DNA from 4 places in the Kocuria palustris genome. Region 4 is predicted to be linked to each of the others. Evidence: riboswitches for the same ligand, from Rfam matches in the RefSeq annotation. Region 4 holds a riboswitch; each other region holds the start of a gene.
The links. Region 4 has a riboswitch for thiamine pyrophosphate ahead of JOE55_RS12350 (NUDIX hydrolase). Riboswitches for the same ligand answer to the same signal wherever they lie in the genome.
Positions count from the first base shown of each region.

Region 1: it holds a riboswitch for thiamine pyrophosphate, as region 4 does, so the genes downstream of both, JOE55_RS07240 (thiaminase II/PqqC family protein) here and JOE55_RS12350 (NUDIX hydrolase) in region 4, are expected to answer to the same signal.
Region 2: it holds a riboswitch for thiamine pyrophosphate, as region 4 does, so the genes downstream of both, JOE55_RS09355 (MFS transporter) here and JOE55_RS12350 (NUDIX hydrolase) in region 4, are expected to answer to the same signal.
Region 3: it holds a riboswitch for thiamine pyrophosphate, as region 4 does, so the genes downstream of both, thiM (hydroxyethylthiazole kinase) here and JOE55_RS12350 (NUDIX hydrolase) in region 4, are expected to answer to the same signal.

Region 1 covers NZ_JAFBCR010000001.1:1,624,252-1,628,454, forward strand. The annotation lists gene JOE55_RS07230 (LLM class flavin-dependent oxidoreductase) at 1-785, shown strand, start outside; gene JOE55_RS07235 (FMN reductase) at 782-1,444, shown strand; TPP riboswitch at 1,583-1,675, shown strand; gene JOE55_RS07240 (thiaminase II/PqqC family protein) at 1,669-2,373, shown strand; partial or broken gene JOE55_RS07245 (MMPL family transporter) at 2,399-3,421, opposite strand; gene rplI (50S ribosomal protein L9) at 3,796-4,203, opposite strand, start outside.
Region 2 covers NZ_JAFBCR010000001.1:2,101,477-2,105,679, reverse strand. The annotation lists gene JOE55_RS09365 (acyl-CoA thioesterase) at 18-1,034, shown strand; gene JOE55_RS09360 (heparan-alpha-glucosaminide N-acetyltransferase domain-containing protein) at 1,056-2,213, opposite strand; TPP riboswitch at 2,315-2,422, shown strand; gene JOE55_RS09355 (MFS transporter) at 2,417-3,733, shown strand; gene JOE55_RS09350 (APC family permease) at 3,813-4,203, shown strand, end outside.
Region 3 covers NZ_JAFBCR010000001.1:2,888,715-2,892,917, forward strand. The annotation lists gene JOE55_RS12920 (Rne/Rng family ribonuclease) at 1-1,404, shown strand, start outside; TPP riboswitch at 1,533-1,631, shown strand; gene thiM (hydroxyethylthiazole kinase) at 1,622-2,533, shown strand; gene thiE (thiamine phosphate synthase) at 2,530-3,189, shown strand; gene thiD (bifunctional hydroxymethylpyrimidine kinase/phosphomethylpyrimidine kinase) at 3,186-4,037, shown strand.
Region 4 covers NZ_JAFBCR010000001.1:2,760,295-2,764,497, reverse strand. The annotation lists gene mobF (MobF family relaxase) at 1-635, shown strand, start outside; gene JOE55_RS12360 (hypothetical protein) at 886-1,239, opposite strand; gene JOE55_RS12355 (hypothetical protein) at 1,709-1,918, opposite strand; TPP riboswitch at 2,124-2,240, shown strand; gene JOE55_RS12350 (NUDIX hydrolase) at 2,275-2,748, shown strand; gene thiD (bifunctional hydroxymethylpyrimidine kinase/phosphomethylpyrimidine kinase) at 2,745-3,554, shown strand; gene JOE55_RS12340 (nucleoside 2-deoxyribosyltransferase) at 3,629-4,099, shown strand; gene JOE55_RS12335 (thymidylate synthase) at 4,089-4,203, shown strand, end outside.

The DNA of each region.
Region 1 (4,203 bases), 1.1 Mb from region 4:
CCTGGTTCGGCAAGGACATCCGCCAGGGCATCCCGCTGGCCATCGAGAACTACCACCTGCTGCGCAAGCTGTGGCGCGAGGGGGTCGTGAACTGGCAGGGCAAGTTCCGCACCCCGCTCAACAGCTACACCTCCACCCCGTGGCCGCTGGATGACACCCCGCCCTTCGTGTGGCACGGCTCGATCCGCTCCCCGGAGATCGCGGAGCAGGCCGCCTATTACGGCGACGGCTTCTTCCACAACCACATCTTCTGGAACATCGAGCACACCGCCTCGATGGTGAACCTCTACCGCCAGCGCTTCGAGCACTACGGCCACGGCGCCGCCGACCAGGCAATCGTGGGCCTGGGCGGCCAGATCTTCGCCGCTGAGACAGAGGCCGAGGCCAAGCGGGTCTTCCGCCCGTACTTCGACGACGCGCCGGTCTACGGCCACGGCCCGTCGCTCGAGGACTTCTCGCGGATGACCCCGCTGACGGTCGGCACCCCGGATCAGATCGTGGAGCGCTACCTGGGCTACGCGGATCAGGTGGGCGACTACCAGCGCCAGATGTTCCTGCTGGATCACGCCGGCCTGCCCGAGGAGGTGGTCCTGGAGCAGATCGAGATCCTCGGCCGGGAGATCGCCCCGCGCCTGCGCGAGGGCTTCGAGGCACGTCGCCCGGCGCACGTGCCCTCAGACCCGCCCACCCACGAGACCCTGCGCGCCCAGGGTCCGGACTCCAAGCACCGCCAGGTCATCAACGCGCAGCCGCAAGACGAGCAGAAGGAGGATGAGCAGCGATGACCCGTCAGCTCGTCGTCGTCTCGGCGGGGCTGTCCTCGCCGTCGTCCACCCGCCTGCTGGCGGACCGGATCGCCCAGGCCGTCGAGTCCCGGGTCGGCGCCCGGGGCGAGGCCCTGGAGGTCCACCACGTGGAGCTGCGGGACCTGGCCCTGCCGCTGGCGCAGGCCATGACCACGGGCGGGCTGCCCGATCCGCAGCTCGACGAGGTCAAGCGCCTGGTCGCCCAGGCCGACGGGCTGGTGGCGGTCACGCCGATCTTCCGGGCCTCCTACTCGGGGCTGTTCAAGATGTTCTTCGACGTCCTCGACGACGAAGCGCTGATCGACCTCCCGGTGCTCATCGCCGCGACGGCCGGCACCCCGCGCCACAGCCTGGTCCTGGACCACGCGCTGCGCCCGCTGTTCTCCTACTCGCGGGCGGTCGTGCTGCCCACGGGCGTGTTCGCCGCGACCGATGACTTCGGCTCCGGGGACACCGGAGGCCTGGAGTCGCGGATCGCTCGAGCCGCCTCCGAGATGGCGACGGCACTGGTGGCCGAGTCCGCTGGGGTGGAGGGCTTCCTGCCCACCGAGCCCGCGCGGGCGCCACGTCGCAGCGGCGTGGACCTGGGTCCGGTCACGGACTTCGCGAGCCTTCTCAAGGGCCACGACGGCTCCTGACGGGCTCACCGAGCTCTCGGAGGACCCATAGGCCGCCTGACCTGCTCATATGTCGAATGTGCAATATGAGCAGGTCTCGTCTCTCGCAGCGGAACCGGCTACCGCCCTGTCGGCATCCGATCCTGCCGCCTATAGTGGGCTGCGGACACGGGGTGCGCCGCCGGCGCTGAGATCAGACCCGTGGAACCTGCTCCAGCTCGCACTGGCGAAGGGATGTCCCCTTGATGAACTCCACCTCGAACATCGCCCCCCAGCCCGCCGTCGAAGCGGCCGGTCCATGGACGCAGTCGCTGTGGGATGACGGCGCGCAGACGGCAGCCGAGATCCAGGACTCGAGATTCGTGCGCGCCCTGCTGGACGGAACCCTTGACGACGCGCGGTTCACGTTCTACCTCGCCCAGGACGCCCTGTATCTGGCCGGCTACGCCCGGGCCCTGGCGGCTCTGTCCGCACGCTGCGATCACGCCCCGGACCAGCTCGCGTGGGCACAGGCCTCGGTCGGCTGCCTCACGGAGGAGGCCCAGCTGCACCGCACCTGGATGGCCGCCCGTCCGGAGGCCGCCGACGAGCCCGCCAGCACCGTCACCGCGGCCTACACGGACTTCCTGCTGGCCGCCGCCCTGGGACAGGACCGAGCTGTCGGCGCTGCTGCAGTGCTCCCCTGCTTCTGGCTCTACGCCCAGGTCGGAGCCTGTCTGCCGTCCGTGGAGCCGGATCACCCGTATGCCGCATGGCTGGAGACCTACCGCGATCCCGACTTCGTGGCTGCAACCGCTGCAGCCCTGGAGCGCGTCGAGCGGGAGCTCGCACAGAGCTCGGAATCAGGCCGTGCGGCAGCACAGCGGGCCTATCTGGCAGGCTGCCGCCACGAGCTGGCGTTCTTCGATCAGGCCCTGACTCAGGATCAGTCGGAGACCATCCCGCGCTGAGAGCGCGGACCGACTGACGGGACCCTCACCACGGTCCCTTCCGGTGCCGCGGCGCCGTGTCGGCCACGTGGCGACCGCGGCGTCGTCGGGCCGACGGCGGCGTGATGTGATCCCCGAACTCCTCCGGCTCGCGCCGCGCCAAGGGGCCCGTATGCGGATCCTCGGGGGCCTCCGCCAGCCCGATCCGATCGTGCACCCACCGCAGCGGGGCCGGTGCCCACCAGTTGGCCCGCCCGGCGATCCGCATGAACGCGGGCACCAGGACGCCGCGCACCAGGGTCGCATCGAGCAGGATCGCGAACGCCGTACCCAGGCCGAACAGCTGCATGAAGCTCACCTGGCTCGTCCCGAAGGCCGCGAACGACACCGAGAGCACCAGCGCCGCGAGTGTGTTGATGCGCCCGGTGTGCGCGAGCCCCTCCACGACCGCCATGCGGTTGCTGCCCGTCTGCTCCCACAACTCCTTCATGCGCCCGATCAGGAACAGCTCGAAGTCCACCGACAGCCCGAAGGCGATGCAGAACAGCAGCACGGGCATGGACATGTCCAGCGGGCCCCGCGTGAAGCCCAGGAACCCGGAGAGCCAGCCGTGCTGGAACACGAGCGTCACCACGCCCAGCACCGCCGGCAGGAGCACCAGCGTGATGGGCACGGCGATGTGCTCGGCCAGCCCCAGGTCCTTGATCACCTGCTGGCTGTTCGAGGCGATCATGGGCGCGGAGCCGCCCACCAGCACCTCGGTGCCGTCGCCGCGCTCCTGGCTCAGTTGGTCCACGAGCTCCGTGGAGATCTCAGTCTGCTCGGCCAAGGTGCCCTCGATGTGCGCGACGACCATGCCCGTGCGGCCGTCTTCAGAGCTCAGCGGGTCGCTCATGCCGGGATCGCTGAAGGCATGGACGGACTCGATGCCGTCGTGCTCGCGCAGATCCGCGGCGATCTCCTCCCCCACGTCAGCGGAGTCGGCTGCCTGGGAGCCTTCGGGGGCTCGGACCAGGACGACGAGGCTCGCCTCCCCGCCGACCTCTTCGTGCACGATCTGCTGTGCCCTGGCGGATTCCGAAGTCGGGTCGGCGTAGCCGCCGCCGGGAACGTAGCACGGGAGACGACGCCGGCGTCGGTGCTGGTCGGCGCAGAAGTCGGCCGTCCTGGGGACGGGTCATGCGCCCGCAGCAGATCCGCGCCGCGCCCGGGCCCCGAGGGCCGGGAACAGATGCGAGATCACCGCGCAAGGGACCACATCAGGGCCTGCCCTGTGTCGCTGCGCAGGGCCGTCGTCGTCATCCGCCGAACGGTGACCTGTCAGGGGCAGAGCCGCCCCCCGCCGGCGCCCGACAGGCCCGGCAACGACGACGAGCCGCCGCCCCGGAAAGGGGCGACGGCTCGTCGGTCAGGCGTGCCGTGCAGCACGGCTCACCCAAAGGATCAGGCGGGGACGACCTCGAACTCGATGTTCGCGTTGACGTCCTCGTGCAGGCGCACGGTGGCCTGGTAGGTGCCGACGGTGCGGACCTGCTCGCGGATCTCGACCTTGCGCTTGTCGATCTCGCCCAGGCCGGCGGCCTTGACGGCGTCGGCGACCTGCTCGGCCTTGATCGAGCCGAACAGACGGCCCTCGGCGCCGGCCTTGGCCGGGACCGTGACGGTGGCCGAGGTCAGCGAGGCCGCCAGGGCCTGCGCGTCCTCGAGCGAGGCGAGCTCACGGGCCGCACGAGCGGCCTTGATGGACTCGATCTGGCGCTCGGCGCCCTTGGACCACTGGGTCGCGAAGCCGCGGGGGAAGAGGTAGTTGCGGGCGTACCCGTCCTTGACCTCGACCACGTCACCGGCGGA
Region 2 (4,203 bases), 660 kb from region 4:
GCGGTAGTTTCATCGCCATGGACCAGACGACGCCCGCCCCCGCCGACAGCCGCTCCCGACGCCACGAGGTGACACTTCGCTTCCTGGCATCGCCCACCGATGAGGGGCATTCCGGGACCGTCGACGCCGGCCGAGTCCTGGAGTGGGTGGACAAGGCCGCCTTCGCCGCGGCCGCCGCCTGGTCGGGCTCCTACTGCGTGACTGCCTACGTGGGCAACATCCACTTCGAGTACCCCGTGCAGGTCGGCGAGATGGTCGAGGTGACCGGCACGGTGCTGACCACGGGCCGGTCCTCCATGCACATCAACACCGTGGTGCGCTCGGGCGATCCCAAGACGGGCGAGCTCGAGGAGCGGGCCCGGTGCCTGACGATCTTCGTGGCCGTCGACGGCAGCGGGAAGTCCACGCCCGTGCCGAGCTTCGAGCCGCGGGGCCTGGAGCAGGAGCTGGCCCGTGACTACGCGCTCTCGCGCATCCCGATCCGCGAGGAGATCACCGCCGAGATCGCCCGCCAGGACTTCAGCGCGGAGGGCACCGGCGAGCGCGAGGTCCTGCGCTTCCTGGCCGCCCCCACCGATGTGAACTGGGGCGGCAAGGTCCACGGCGGCATCGTCATGGAATGGATCGACGAGGCCGCCTACCTCTGCGCGACCCGCTACTGCGGCCGGGACACCGTGGCCGTGTTCTCCGGCGGCATCCGCTTCATGCGCCCCCTGCACATCGGGGATCTGGTCGAGGTCGACGCCCGCCTGATCTACACCGGGACCAAGGGCATGCACATCGCCGTGGAGGTCCGCTCCGGGGATCCGAAGTCCCGCGAGCTGGAGGTCACCACCAACTGCCTGACAGTCATGGTGGCCCGCGACGAGGAGGGCACCTCCGTGCCCGTCCCCGCCTGGGAGCCGGTGACCGAGGCGGATAAGCGGCTGTGGCAGCACGCACGCACGCTGCTCGAGATCCGCAGCCGCGCCCAGGGCAATCGGCTGCCGAATCACCTGCTGGAGGAGTCCGGCGAGTCGACGACGCCCGCCTGAGGCCACGCGGCGCCGGGAGGCTCAGCGCCGCGGCACGACCAGCCGCACGGCCCCGGAGACCAGCGACTCGAGCGGTCCAGGCCCCTCCCCGCCGGCCCGCCACAGCGCGGCGAGCCCCAGCAGCAGGAGCACATGCAGAACGTACAGGTCGGTGAGCTCGGACAGGATCACGTGCAGCGTGTACATGCTCAGCGGCATGGAGCCGGCCGCGAGCACGGGCATCAGCAGGCGGGTGCGCTCCCCTATCGCCAGGCAGATCAGAACGCACACGGCGATGACCGCCGCCGCGATGCCCGAGGTGAAGACCAGGTCGAAGGTCGTCGACGAGTGCGGACCGACCGTGATCAGCCACCACCACGTGGTCGTGGGCGTGGTCCCGTGGCTGCCGATGGTCTGTGCGGCATACGGCGAGCCCCAGGCCAGCGGCGACAGACCGGAGCCGGCACGCTCGAGGGCCTCGTGCCCGCCTGCGGCCAGCAGCAGCTGCGAGCTCACCCAGGCCGCAGCGGCCAGCAGGGCGCCGACGGCCCCTGCCCAGGCGGCCGTGGCGGCGCTGCGCCAGTCGAGCCTGGCCAGGAGCAGCCCCACGAGGAGGTAGCCCATCCACTGCAGCACCGGGTAGTAGCCGGTGAGCAGCACGCCGATGACCAGCTCACCCGGCTGAGCCAGGTGGGAGAGCTCGGGCGCTTCGGCGGCGCGCTGGAGGCCGAGCCCGCCGCGGATCAGGTGGGACGCCACCGGTGAGACCGCCAGCCAGATCACGGTCGTGGCCGCCAGCCATCGGGCCGGAAGCCGCAGGACCAGCGGGGCGAGCAGGAACAGCACCCCGTAGTTCACCAGGACCACCGCGATCGAGCTCGACAGCGATCCCAGCACGAGTCCGAGGATCGCGATCAGCACGCCGCGCACCGCCAGTGAGGCAGCCGCGTCGCGCCAGCGCCCATAGCGCCGCGTGGACAGCTCGACGGAGAACCCAGCCAGCACCGCGAACAGGGCTGCCGCCTTGCCCGCGATCAGACCGACGGGCTGCGGATCACCAGCCGCATCCACCAGGTCCATCGTGTGGGTGGCCATCATCCCGAGCAGGGCGACGGCCCGCGCCAGATCGATGCCGAGCATGCGGGCTCCCGGGTCCGGGCGCGTCGGGGAGCTCGAGGGCTCGGAGGCGATGAGGGGCACGCCCTCACTGTGCCTCACATGCTCGGGTCTCGGCCACGCGAGCCCGTCGCACCGCTAGGATCGACGGTGCGGCGCGCAGGTCGTGGGACCTGCACCGCTGAATGACCCCACACGGGAGCCCGGGCACGGGCTGAGAGGAAGCTGACGCGGCTTCGACCGTCGAACCTGCTCCGGTTCATACCGGCGAAGGAAGTGAGAGCTCGATGCCTTCTGCACCCCTGTCCGCCCCCGCGACCGCATCCTCCGACGGGCGCCCTCCCGCACCGACTCGCCGCGCGATCCGCGGCGGGATCATGGGCAACTACGTCGACCAGTTCGACATCTTCCTGCCCGTGATCGCCCTGGCTCCGGTGTCGGCGCAGCTGTTCGGCGATCATGACATCGTGCGCAATGCCGGCCTGATCTTCGTGGCCACCCTGCTGGGCCGCCCGCTCGGGGCCATGATCTTCGGTCCGATCGCCGACCGCGCGGGCCGGGTGCTCATCACCCAGGTCGCCCTCGCCGGCATCTGCCTCACGACCCTGCTGATCGCCCTGGTCCCCGGGCACGAGGTGCTCGGCGCGGGCACGTTCCTGGCGGTGCTGGCGCTGCGCCTCCTGGGCGGGATCTTCCTGGGCGGGGAGTACACCTCGGCGATCCCGCTGGCCATGGAGTGGGCGCGCCCGCGCTCACGCGGTCGTCTCAGCGGGATGATCATGGCGATGTCGCCGCTGGCCAACGCCAGCATCGCCGCCGTCACCTTCCTCCTCCTGCTGCTGCTGGACGACAGCGAGTACGCCGCCTGGGGCTGGCGGCTGCCGTTCCTGCTCGGCGCCGCCCTGGCCGCTGCCATGCTGATCTACTACCGCCTCATGGTCGAGGAGGCTCCGCAGCGCCGGCGCCCGGCCCGTTCGGCGCACCCGCTGGCGCAGCTCGTCAGGGGCAGCAGCCGCCGGTCGCTGTGGCAGGTCCTCGTGCTGATGACCGGGCTGTGGCTGCTCACCTACATGGCAGTGCCCACCCTGACCGCCCAGCTCTCGCGCATGCCGCAGCTCGAGCCGCAGACCGTCTCCCTCGTCATGCTGGGCGCGACGGCCGTGTCCGCGCTGGCCATGGCCGGGGCGGGGGCGCTGTCCAGTCGGATCGGGCGACGCCGGTTCTTCGTGGGCTTCGGGCTGCTCTGCGCAGCGGTCTCCCCCGTCATCCTCCTGGCGCTGCTGTCCGGGGCCCTCGGAGCCGGCATCGGCACGGTGCTGCTGCTGGCAGCCGCGCTGCAGGTCACGACGGTGACCGGCTACGGGCCGGTGGGCGCCTATCTGACGGAGCGCTTCCCCGACGAGATCCGGGCCAGCGGATACGGGGTGGCCTACAGCATCTCGATCGTGCTGCCCGCGCTCTACCCCTACTACCTGCCGCCGCTGCAGCAGCTGCTCGGGCCGCACGCGGCGATCGCCGCGGTGCTCGCGGTGGGCGGGCTCCTGGTGGCCTTCGGCGGGCTGCTCGGCCCCGAGCCAGATCGGTCGGGTCCGCTGCCCGACTGATCGGCAGATCGCGGCTCACAGGCAACTGCCAGCCGCCTGAGGCCCTCGGCGGCGGGGCCGTGAGCGGGACAGGCGCATGATGTACGCCGTGATCGCACCGCCCTCCCGCGCCGCCGCCTGGCTGCTGGCCGGATCCCCCTCCGCCTCCTACGGCGCCCCGCATCGTCGCCCCGATCGCGACGAGAAGACCCATCCCTGGTGGAAGGTCATGTGCCTGTCCGGCGTGGACTACTTCTCCACCCTGGGCTATCAGCCCGGCATCGCGATCCTGGCCGCCGGGCTGATCTCTCCGCTGGCCACCCTGGTGCTGGTGGCCGTCACACTCTTCGGCGCGCTGCCGGTCTACCGGTGGGTGTCGGTGGCCTCCCCGCACGGCGCCGGCTCCATCCGGATGCTCGAGACGCTGCTGCCGCGCTGGAGCGGCAAGGTGCTGGTCCTGTGCCTGCTCGGCTTCGCGATCACGGACTTCG
Region 3 (4,203 bases), 130 kb from region 4:
GATCACCCGCTCAAGGGCCGCAGCTCGGGCTCCTCGGACAACCGGCAGGGTCGCAACGACCGCAAGCGCAGCCGTCGTCTCCCGGGCGCTCAGGACGAGCAGGGTCCGCGCGCCGAGGATCCGGAGCAGGCCAAGCGCGCACAGGCCACCCGAAGCGCCCTGGCCGCGATCGCCTCGGCCAGCGGCCACGACACCGACTCCTCCGCCTCGGCAGGAGAGCGGACGGAGGCAGCCTCTGCGAGCGAGCCCGCCGGGGACCAGGAGTCCCAGGGCCAGCGCCCGCAGGAGTCCCAGGACTCCCGCGAGAGCGGCAAGCGTCGTCGCAAGCGCCGCGGCAAGCGCTCGCGCGGCCGCGGTCAGGACGGCCAGGCCCCGCAGGACCAGGACGATCAGGACCGCAGCGACCAGGCCCAGAGCGACCGGCAGGACTCCCCGCAGGCCGATCCGGCGCAGGGCCAGGACACCGGCGCCCAGGCAGAGCAGGGCCGCGGTGAGTCGGACGGCCGCTCCGGGCAGCGCCGGCAGCGCGGTGAGCGCTCCTCCGGCCGTGGCGGCCGCGGCCGGTCCGAGGCGCAGTCCGGGACCCGCTCCGAGGACGAGACCCGCTCCCTGATCGAGGCGCGCATCCGTGCGGCCTCCGGCGAGGCTCCCGAGGCGAGCGCCCCGCGCGAGGACGCGGCGGATCAGTCGGCCCCAGAGAAGGAAACCGACGGCGAGGCCACGCCGCGAGAGGCATCGGAGCCGAAGCGCCGGGACGCCGCTCAGGGCGCCCAGGGACGACGTGAGCGGCGATCGCGCACGGCGCGAGCCGAGTCGCAGGAGGCGGCCCAGGGTGCTTCCCAGGGCGAGCAGGCGGCAGCCGCTCAGCAGAAGCGTCGCAGCCGCACCGCGGCCGCTGCCCAGGCGGCGCCGGAGCCGGTCCAGGCCCCGGCCGCACCGACGGCCCCGGCCGCTCAGGGCACGGCGACGGTGCGCGATGCGGACGCGGAGCAGGCCGCCCCGGTGCGCCAGCGGGCGCGTCGCTCGCGTCGTGCGGCTGCTCCGGCGGGCACGCCCGAGGCCCCGCAGTCGGCTCCTGCGGCTCCGGCCGCCTCGGCGACCGTGACCGCAGGCAGCGCCTCGGTGGTCTCGACCTCCGAGGGAGCCTCGCAGGTGACGATCAACGGCGAGGTCATCGAGCTGCCGCAGGGCCAGAGCGCCGCCGAGGCGCTGGGCGCCGGGGGCTCGTCCGGCTCGCAGCTCGAGTCGCTGGCCAGCTCGCTGGGCGAGCGCGAGCCCGGTGCCGCCGGTCCGCGCCGTCGCCCGCGCCGCTCGCGCCGCGCCAGCGCCCCGGAGGCCGCACCCCAGGCGGGTCCGGCGCAGGATGGCGGGGACGCCTCGCAGGGTGAGCGCGGGCGCTCCTGAGCGCAGTCGGCGCCGGTGATCGGCCGGCGCCGATGGGACGACCCGATCGCATGACGGCCGTCTCCCCGAGAAGGGGAGGCGGCCGTCGTCGTCTTCGCCCGGGCAGCCGGATCATGCGTAGACTGAGCAGGCACGACACGGGGTGCCGCCCGAGCAGGCGGCTGAGAGCACACCCGTCGAACCTGAACTAGTTCGCACTAGCGGAGGGATTGTCGCCATGACGCACAGTCGCACCCTGAATCCATCGCACGACGCCTCCGGGCCGGTCTCGGCCCGGATGGCCCAGCTGCTCGAGCAGCTGCGCAGCACGCGCCCCCTGGTGCAGTGCCTGACCAACACGGTGGTCTCCAACTTCACCGCCAACGCCCTGCTGGCCCTCGGCGCCGCTCCGGCCATGACGGACATCCAGGGGGAGGCCGGGCCGTTCGCCGAGATCGCCGACGGCATGCTGATCAATCTGGGCACTCCCGATCCCGAGCAGCGCGGCGCCATGCGCGAGGCCGCTGCCGCCCGGCAGGCCGGAGGCCGACCCTGGGTGCTGGACCCGGTGGCGATCGGCTCGCTGCCGATCCGCACCGCCCTTGCCGCCGAGCTGCTGGAGTCCCGTCCCGCGGTGATCCGCGGCAACCCGTCGGAGGTCCTGGCTCTGACCGGAGGGGCCGGGGGCCGCGGCATCGACACGACGGATGCCCCGGAGGCCGCGGTGCAGGCCGCCCGGCAGCTCGTGTCGACCGGTTGCGCCGATGCCGTGGCCATCTCCGGGCCCGTCGATCTGATCGTCTCCGCATCGGGGACGCTGCGCGTGCCGCACGGTCACGAGCTGCTGACCCAGGTGGTGGGCGGAGGGTGCGCCCTGGGCTCCGTGATCGCGGCCTTCGCCGCCGTCGCGCAGGACCCCGCCGACGCCGCCGCGGCCGGGAGCCTGGTCTGGGGACTGGCGGCCGAGGACGCCGCCGATCGCTGCCAGGGCCCGGGGTCCTTCGCCGTGCATCTGCTCGACGCCCTGGCCGGGCTGCGCCCCGAGGACGTCGCCGAACGGTGCCGCGTCGAGGCGGAGGCGGCCGGGGCCCCGAGCGCCGCGGACGGTGCCGCCGCCGGGGCGGGCCAGGCAGAGGAGGCCGGGCGATGAGCCCCCGATTCGACCCCGCCGCACTGTCGCTCTACCACGTCACCGACCCCCAGCTCAGCCGGCCTCGCAGCGTCCCCGAGGTCGCGCGGCTGGCTGTCGAGGGCGGGACGAGCATGATCCAGGTCCGGGCCAAGGATGCCTCCGGACGCGAGCTGCTCGAGCTGCTCGAGGCCGTCGTGTCGGCCGTCGACGGCGCGGCCCCGGTGGTCGTGGACGATCGCGTGGAGTGCCACCTGGCCGCACGCGCCCGGGGGATCGCCTGCGACGGCGTCCACATCGGCCAGTCGGATCTGCCTGCGGAGGACGCCCGTCGGCTGTGCGGCCCGGAGGCGATCATCGGCCTCTCCGCCGCCTCGGAGGCCGAGATCGCCGCCGCAGCGGCGCTGCCCCCGGCAACGGTGGACTATCTGGGCATCGGCGCGGTGCGGGCCACCGCCACCAAGCCCAACGCCCCGCAGCCGCTGGGCATCGACGGCTTCGCCCGGGCCCGAGCCCTGAGTGCCCTCCCGGCCGTGGCCATCGGCGGGATCCGGCCGGAGGACGTCGCGGGGCTGATGGCCGCAGGTGCCGACGGCGTGGCCGTGGTCTCCGGGATCTGCGCGGCTGCCGATCCGCGCCTGGCGGCGCAGACCTACCGACGGGAGATCCAGCGATGAGCACCATCAGCCCGCGCGCCGTCCCGCGCGTCCTGTCGATCGCCGGAACCGATCCCACCGGCGGAGCCGGAGTGCACGCGGATCTGAAGACCATCAGCGTCCTGGGCGGCTACGGCATGGGCGCGATCACCGCTGTCGTCTCCCAGAACACCTGCGGAGTGCGCTCGATCCACACACCGCCGCCGGAGGTGCTGAGGGATCAGCTGCTGGCCGTCTCCGACGACGTCGTCGTGGGTGCCGTGAAGATCGGCATGCTGGGCAGCGCCGGTGCCGTCGAGGTCGTGGGGCAGTGGCTGCAGGAGCAGAAGCCGCCGCTGTGCGTCATCGATCCCGTCATGGTCGCCACAGCCGGTGGGACCCTGCTGGAGTCCGAGGCGCTCGGCGCCGTCCTGGAGCTGCTGGGCTCCGCCGACCTGGTGACGCCGAATCTCACGGAGCTCGCCTCCCTGCTGGACCGGGCGCCGGCGCAGGAGTGGTCCGAGGCCCTTGAGCAGGGACGGCGGCTGGCCGATCGGCTGGGCGTGCTCGTGCTCGTCAAGGGCGGGCACCTGCCGGGGGAGCGCACCCCTGATGCGCTGGTCGGGCCAGGGCAGGAGGAGCCGGTGGCGCAGTGGGACGCAGCGCGGATCGACACGAGCTGCACCCACGGCACGGGCTGCTCCCTCTCGAGCGCGATCGCCGTGCTGGCGGCGCGCTCGGGGCGTCTCCCGGAGTCCGTGGAGGCGGCGCGGGGCTGGCTGCGCGGAGCGCTCGAGCATGCCGAGGAGCTCGAGGTGGGGCGGGGCAGCGGTCCGGTGCACCACGGGCACCACCTGGCACCGGCCCTGCGCGGGATGCTCGGGGGGTGATCCGGATGACGACTCGCGCGGGGGCGATGTCCTTGTCCGCAGCGGTGACGATGGAGTAATCTGCTTGCTCAGTGCCATGCCGCATGACCCCTCGCGACACCGTCCATGTCATAAGTGCGGGACTTCGGAAGGCACACTTGGGTGCAGCTCCTGACCGCTGAGAAGC
Region 4 (4,203 bases):
TGGAGACACGCGCCGAAGCCGAAGGCCGGGACTACCTCGCCGCCTTGGCCGAGGAAGCCCAGGCGGCCGGACGACTGGCAACGGCGGGATGGTTCGGCAAGCGGCGTGCGCAACGCGAGCACGACACCGCCCACGAGCACACACAGGCCTTGCGCGGTCGCCTGTCCTCGGAGTGGGGCACTCTCCCGCGGCCCGCGGATGACCTCCATGAGTGGGCGGGCCGTGTCGCCGCCCAGCAAGCCGAGAACGCTCCCGAAGTGGTGCAAGCCGACGAGGCCGTAGTCGCGGCGCGGCAGGCGCGTACCGGGTTGCAGGAGCGTCATCGCCGCGACCGACTCGCACTCCTGGCGCGGCTCCACGGGGCGGACAACGTCCGCCGTGACCCCGACCGATACTTACGCACCAGCCCCCGGAGGCAGGCGGCCAAGTGGAGGGCGTCGACAGAGGAAGCGCGGGCTGAGGCCGCCGAGCTCCGTCGCCCGCCACGGGATCAGGCAGTGGATCTCATCGAGATCAAACGCGCCGCCACCGAAGCCCGCGCGACAGCACTCGGGGAACGCCAACGGCAACTCGTCGACGAGCAGTACCTCACCCGGAGTGCTCCCCGCAGAGACCGGCCAGCACGCGGCCTCTAGATCGCGTACCGTCCATGTTTCTGCCTCTCCGTCACGGCTCGGTTTGCTAACCAGTTCGGGTGGTGCTGGGCGTTGAGCGTGTAGCTTCTTCGACCGTTTAACTGTTCCTGCGGTTTTGTTCCGTTCGTACGGTGCTCCGAGGGCATCGAGGGGTTCGCACATTTTGCGGGCCCGTTCTCCTCGACCCAGTGTGACCGGGCCGCCCGCACGCTGGTCTCATTCCGCGCGGCGGTGGCGATACGTGGAGTGTTCATAGCCCGACCCCTCGGTCGTGTAGCCCCGGCCCCTGGTGTGGCGGACCGAACGGCGGGTCAGGGGCGAGGCGGTATGCTCGCCGCTGCAACGCCGCGTGCAGCTCGTGATCCAGGGCATCCATCTTACGTGGAGGGCGGGGCCGGGCGAACTTCGCCACGACTTGTTCCATCCGCTCGGCGACCTTACGCTCAGGGCTGGAAGCGGCCGGAACCAGCGCCGGGTAGAGCAATGCGTCGAGGCCGTCGGGATCGCGGTAGATCGCGACGGTGCGGGCGTGGGCGAAGACGTGCGGGTCGATCTGGTTCCAGTCGAGGACCCATCCGGCCTCGACCGCGAGCTGGTTGAACAACGTGAACTGGCTCCTCGTGTTCACTCACGGAAGGGGCGGATCGCTGTCGTCTCTCCCCACGCCCAGGCCAGGCCCTCGGAGAGCCCGGCCCGGTCCCGACCGCGAAGGTGATCCATCTTCGCGAGGACACCGAACACGCGGACGGCCTCGTCGGGGATGAACTCGGGCAGACAGTGCGCGATGCCGGTCCCACCGGGGCCGGTGTTCGTATCCCGCAGGCGGCCGCCCCAGGTGTAGAAGCCCTCGACCAGGCGGCGTGGATAGCCTGCAAAGGTGGCAGGTCAAAGTCGCCGATGATCGGGGTGCGGGCCAGCTCGCGGGCACGAAGGCCGGTGACGGCGGTCTCGGCTTCCTTCCACGCTGCCGGATCGGTGTAGCCGGGGATGTTGACGAGCACCTCGGTGCCGGGATCTGTGCAATGATCCGGCATCACCGTCCACCCCCACCCGCGACCCTGGCCTGCGGCGTGCTACCGGGTGATGCCGTACTTCGCGTCGATCTGCGCCAGCCGGACGGCGATGGCGATGGCGTCATCGCCGGGCATCTCACCGGCCAGCACCTTGCGATCCAGGGCGCGGTCGGCGTCGGACTCCTCTCCGCCAGCCATCCGCTGGCCAGCAGTGACCTGCGCTTCGAGCCGGTCGATCTCGGCCTGTGACAAGGCCTTCGTCGTCGCCATGACCAGTCCTCCTTCATGCTCGACCGACACCTTCCGGTCTACCGTCCAGTACCGACACCTACCAGTGGATCCACCCGTGGGGCGGGGACTTGCTCCATCAGGCGCAGTCGCGTCACTGGATGGGTGCGCAGGCGATCCCAACACCAGTATCCGGCGGCAGTCTATCCGCGCAGGGTGTGTCTGTGACGGCGTTCTGGTAGATTCGGGTCGTACCGAGGGGTGTCCCGTCAAGGGGCTGAGATACCACTGGACGTTGTCAGCGTGGTGACCCTAGAACCTGATCCGGACCATGCCGGCGAAGGGACTGGTCTAGCAGGGCTTCTTTCCTTCGCTGGCCTCCACGCTAGGAGGTCACAGTGTCTCATGCTGTTGTCGTTCCTGACACTTCCTCATTTGACGCGCACCCAAGGGTCGCGGTCATTTCTGTCCTCATCAAAGACGACCATGTCCTCTTGGCGCGACGTGCGAACCCTCCCGATGCAGGATTCTGGGGATTCCCGGGCGGGAAGATCGAATTCGGAGAAACAATCGCCCAAGCCGCCGAACGCGAACTCAGTGAAGAAACCAGCATCATCAGTGAGGCCACCGGTGTCTTGACCTGCCTTGACGCGTTCAGCCGCGACGAGAACAGACCATTAGTCAGTCATTTCGTGCTCGTCGCCGTGCTCTGCCGGTGGCGCTCGGGGCAACCCCACGCTGGCGACGATGCCCTCGAAGCACGCTGGTTCGCCCTCGACGAAGTCGACGAAGCCCGGCTGACCCTGAGCAAGGATGTCGCCGAGGTCGCTCGGTACGCCGCCACACGGCAGCAGAAGGAAGTGTGCGCATGACGGTCAAGAACGTCCTGTCCATCGCGGGAACCGACCCCACCGGTGGGGCAGGCATCCACGCCGATCTCAAAGCCTTCTCAGCGATGGGCGCCTACGGCATGGCCGCGATCACTGCGGTCGTGGCGCAGAACACGCGCGGTGTGCGCTCGTTCGTGCCCCTTGATCCGTCATTCGTTGGTGAGCAGATCGATGCAGTGTTCGACGATGTGCGTGTCGACGCGGTGAAGATCGGTATGGTCGCCAACGCCGCCATCGCCGAGGTCATCGCCGAGCGCCTGCACCACCACGAAGCTGAGACCGTGGTCCTGGATCCGGTGATGGTCGCCAAGAGTGGCGACAGGCTGTTAGACGACGATGCGGTGGCTGCCATCCGGGACACCCTCGTGCCGCTGGCCACGGTCATCACCCCGAATCTTCCCGAAGCCGCCGTGCTCCTCGATACCGAGGATGTCACTAATCTGGGGCAGATGGAGGACCAGGCCACCCAGCTGCGTGGACTGAGCTGTCAGTGGGCTTTGCTCAAAGGCGGGCACCTCACGAGCGAGACGGTCAGTGTCGACTACCTTGCCGGCCCCGACGGCGTCTCCACCTACTCGTCTCCCCGGGTCGAGACCCTCAACGACCACGGCACCGGTTGCACCTTGTCGTCGGCAATCACTGCGCTGTTGCCCGGCCACTCGGTGCCCGAAAGTGTGGACCAGGCGAAGACCTACCTGCAAGACGCTCTGGTTGCCAGCGACCGCCTCAACGTCGGCCAAGGTCATGGTCCTTTGCACCATTTCCACCAGTTCTGGCCGCGCGGGTAGGGATGCAGAACAACCCCTTCTCGTTCCGCGCGATCGGGGGCCAACCACATCGACTCATGAAAGGAGCCGTGACTATGACGCGAAAGATGTTTCTCGCCGGCCCGTTCAAAGCTCTCGTCGATGCTGACACCCATGTGATGGGCGATGCCGAGATCGACAAGTACACCTCGATCATCGACTTCTTCGAAGGCCAGGGGTGGGATGTGCACTGCGCCCACCGCAGAGAGGGCTGGGGTCGTGAGTTCATGGAACCCAGCGAGTGCACAATCATCGACTACACGGAGATCGCCGCCTGTGACGTCTTCGTCGCGTTCCCCGGCGCACCCGCGTCCCCGGGCACGCACATCGAGATCGGGTGGGCCTCAGCCTGGAAGAAGCCCGTCGTCTTGCTCCTCGAAGAGGGAGCTGAGTACGCGTTCCTCGTCCGGGGCCTCCCAGCGGTCGCCGACGTTGAGAAGATCATCATCGATCCCGAGCAGCCCACCGCGCCACGCATCCTCGCTGCGATCGAGCGCGTGCAGGGAGGAGCCGTCAGTGAAGCCTGAGTATCCCGACCTCCACACGCTCTACCTGGATTCACTGCGACAGGTCTACACCGGGTTCGAATACCAGAACAGTCCCCGTGGGCAGGACGAACGCGAAATCATCG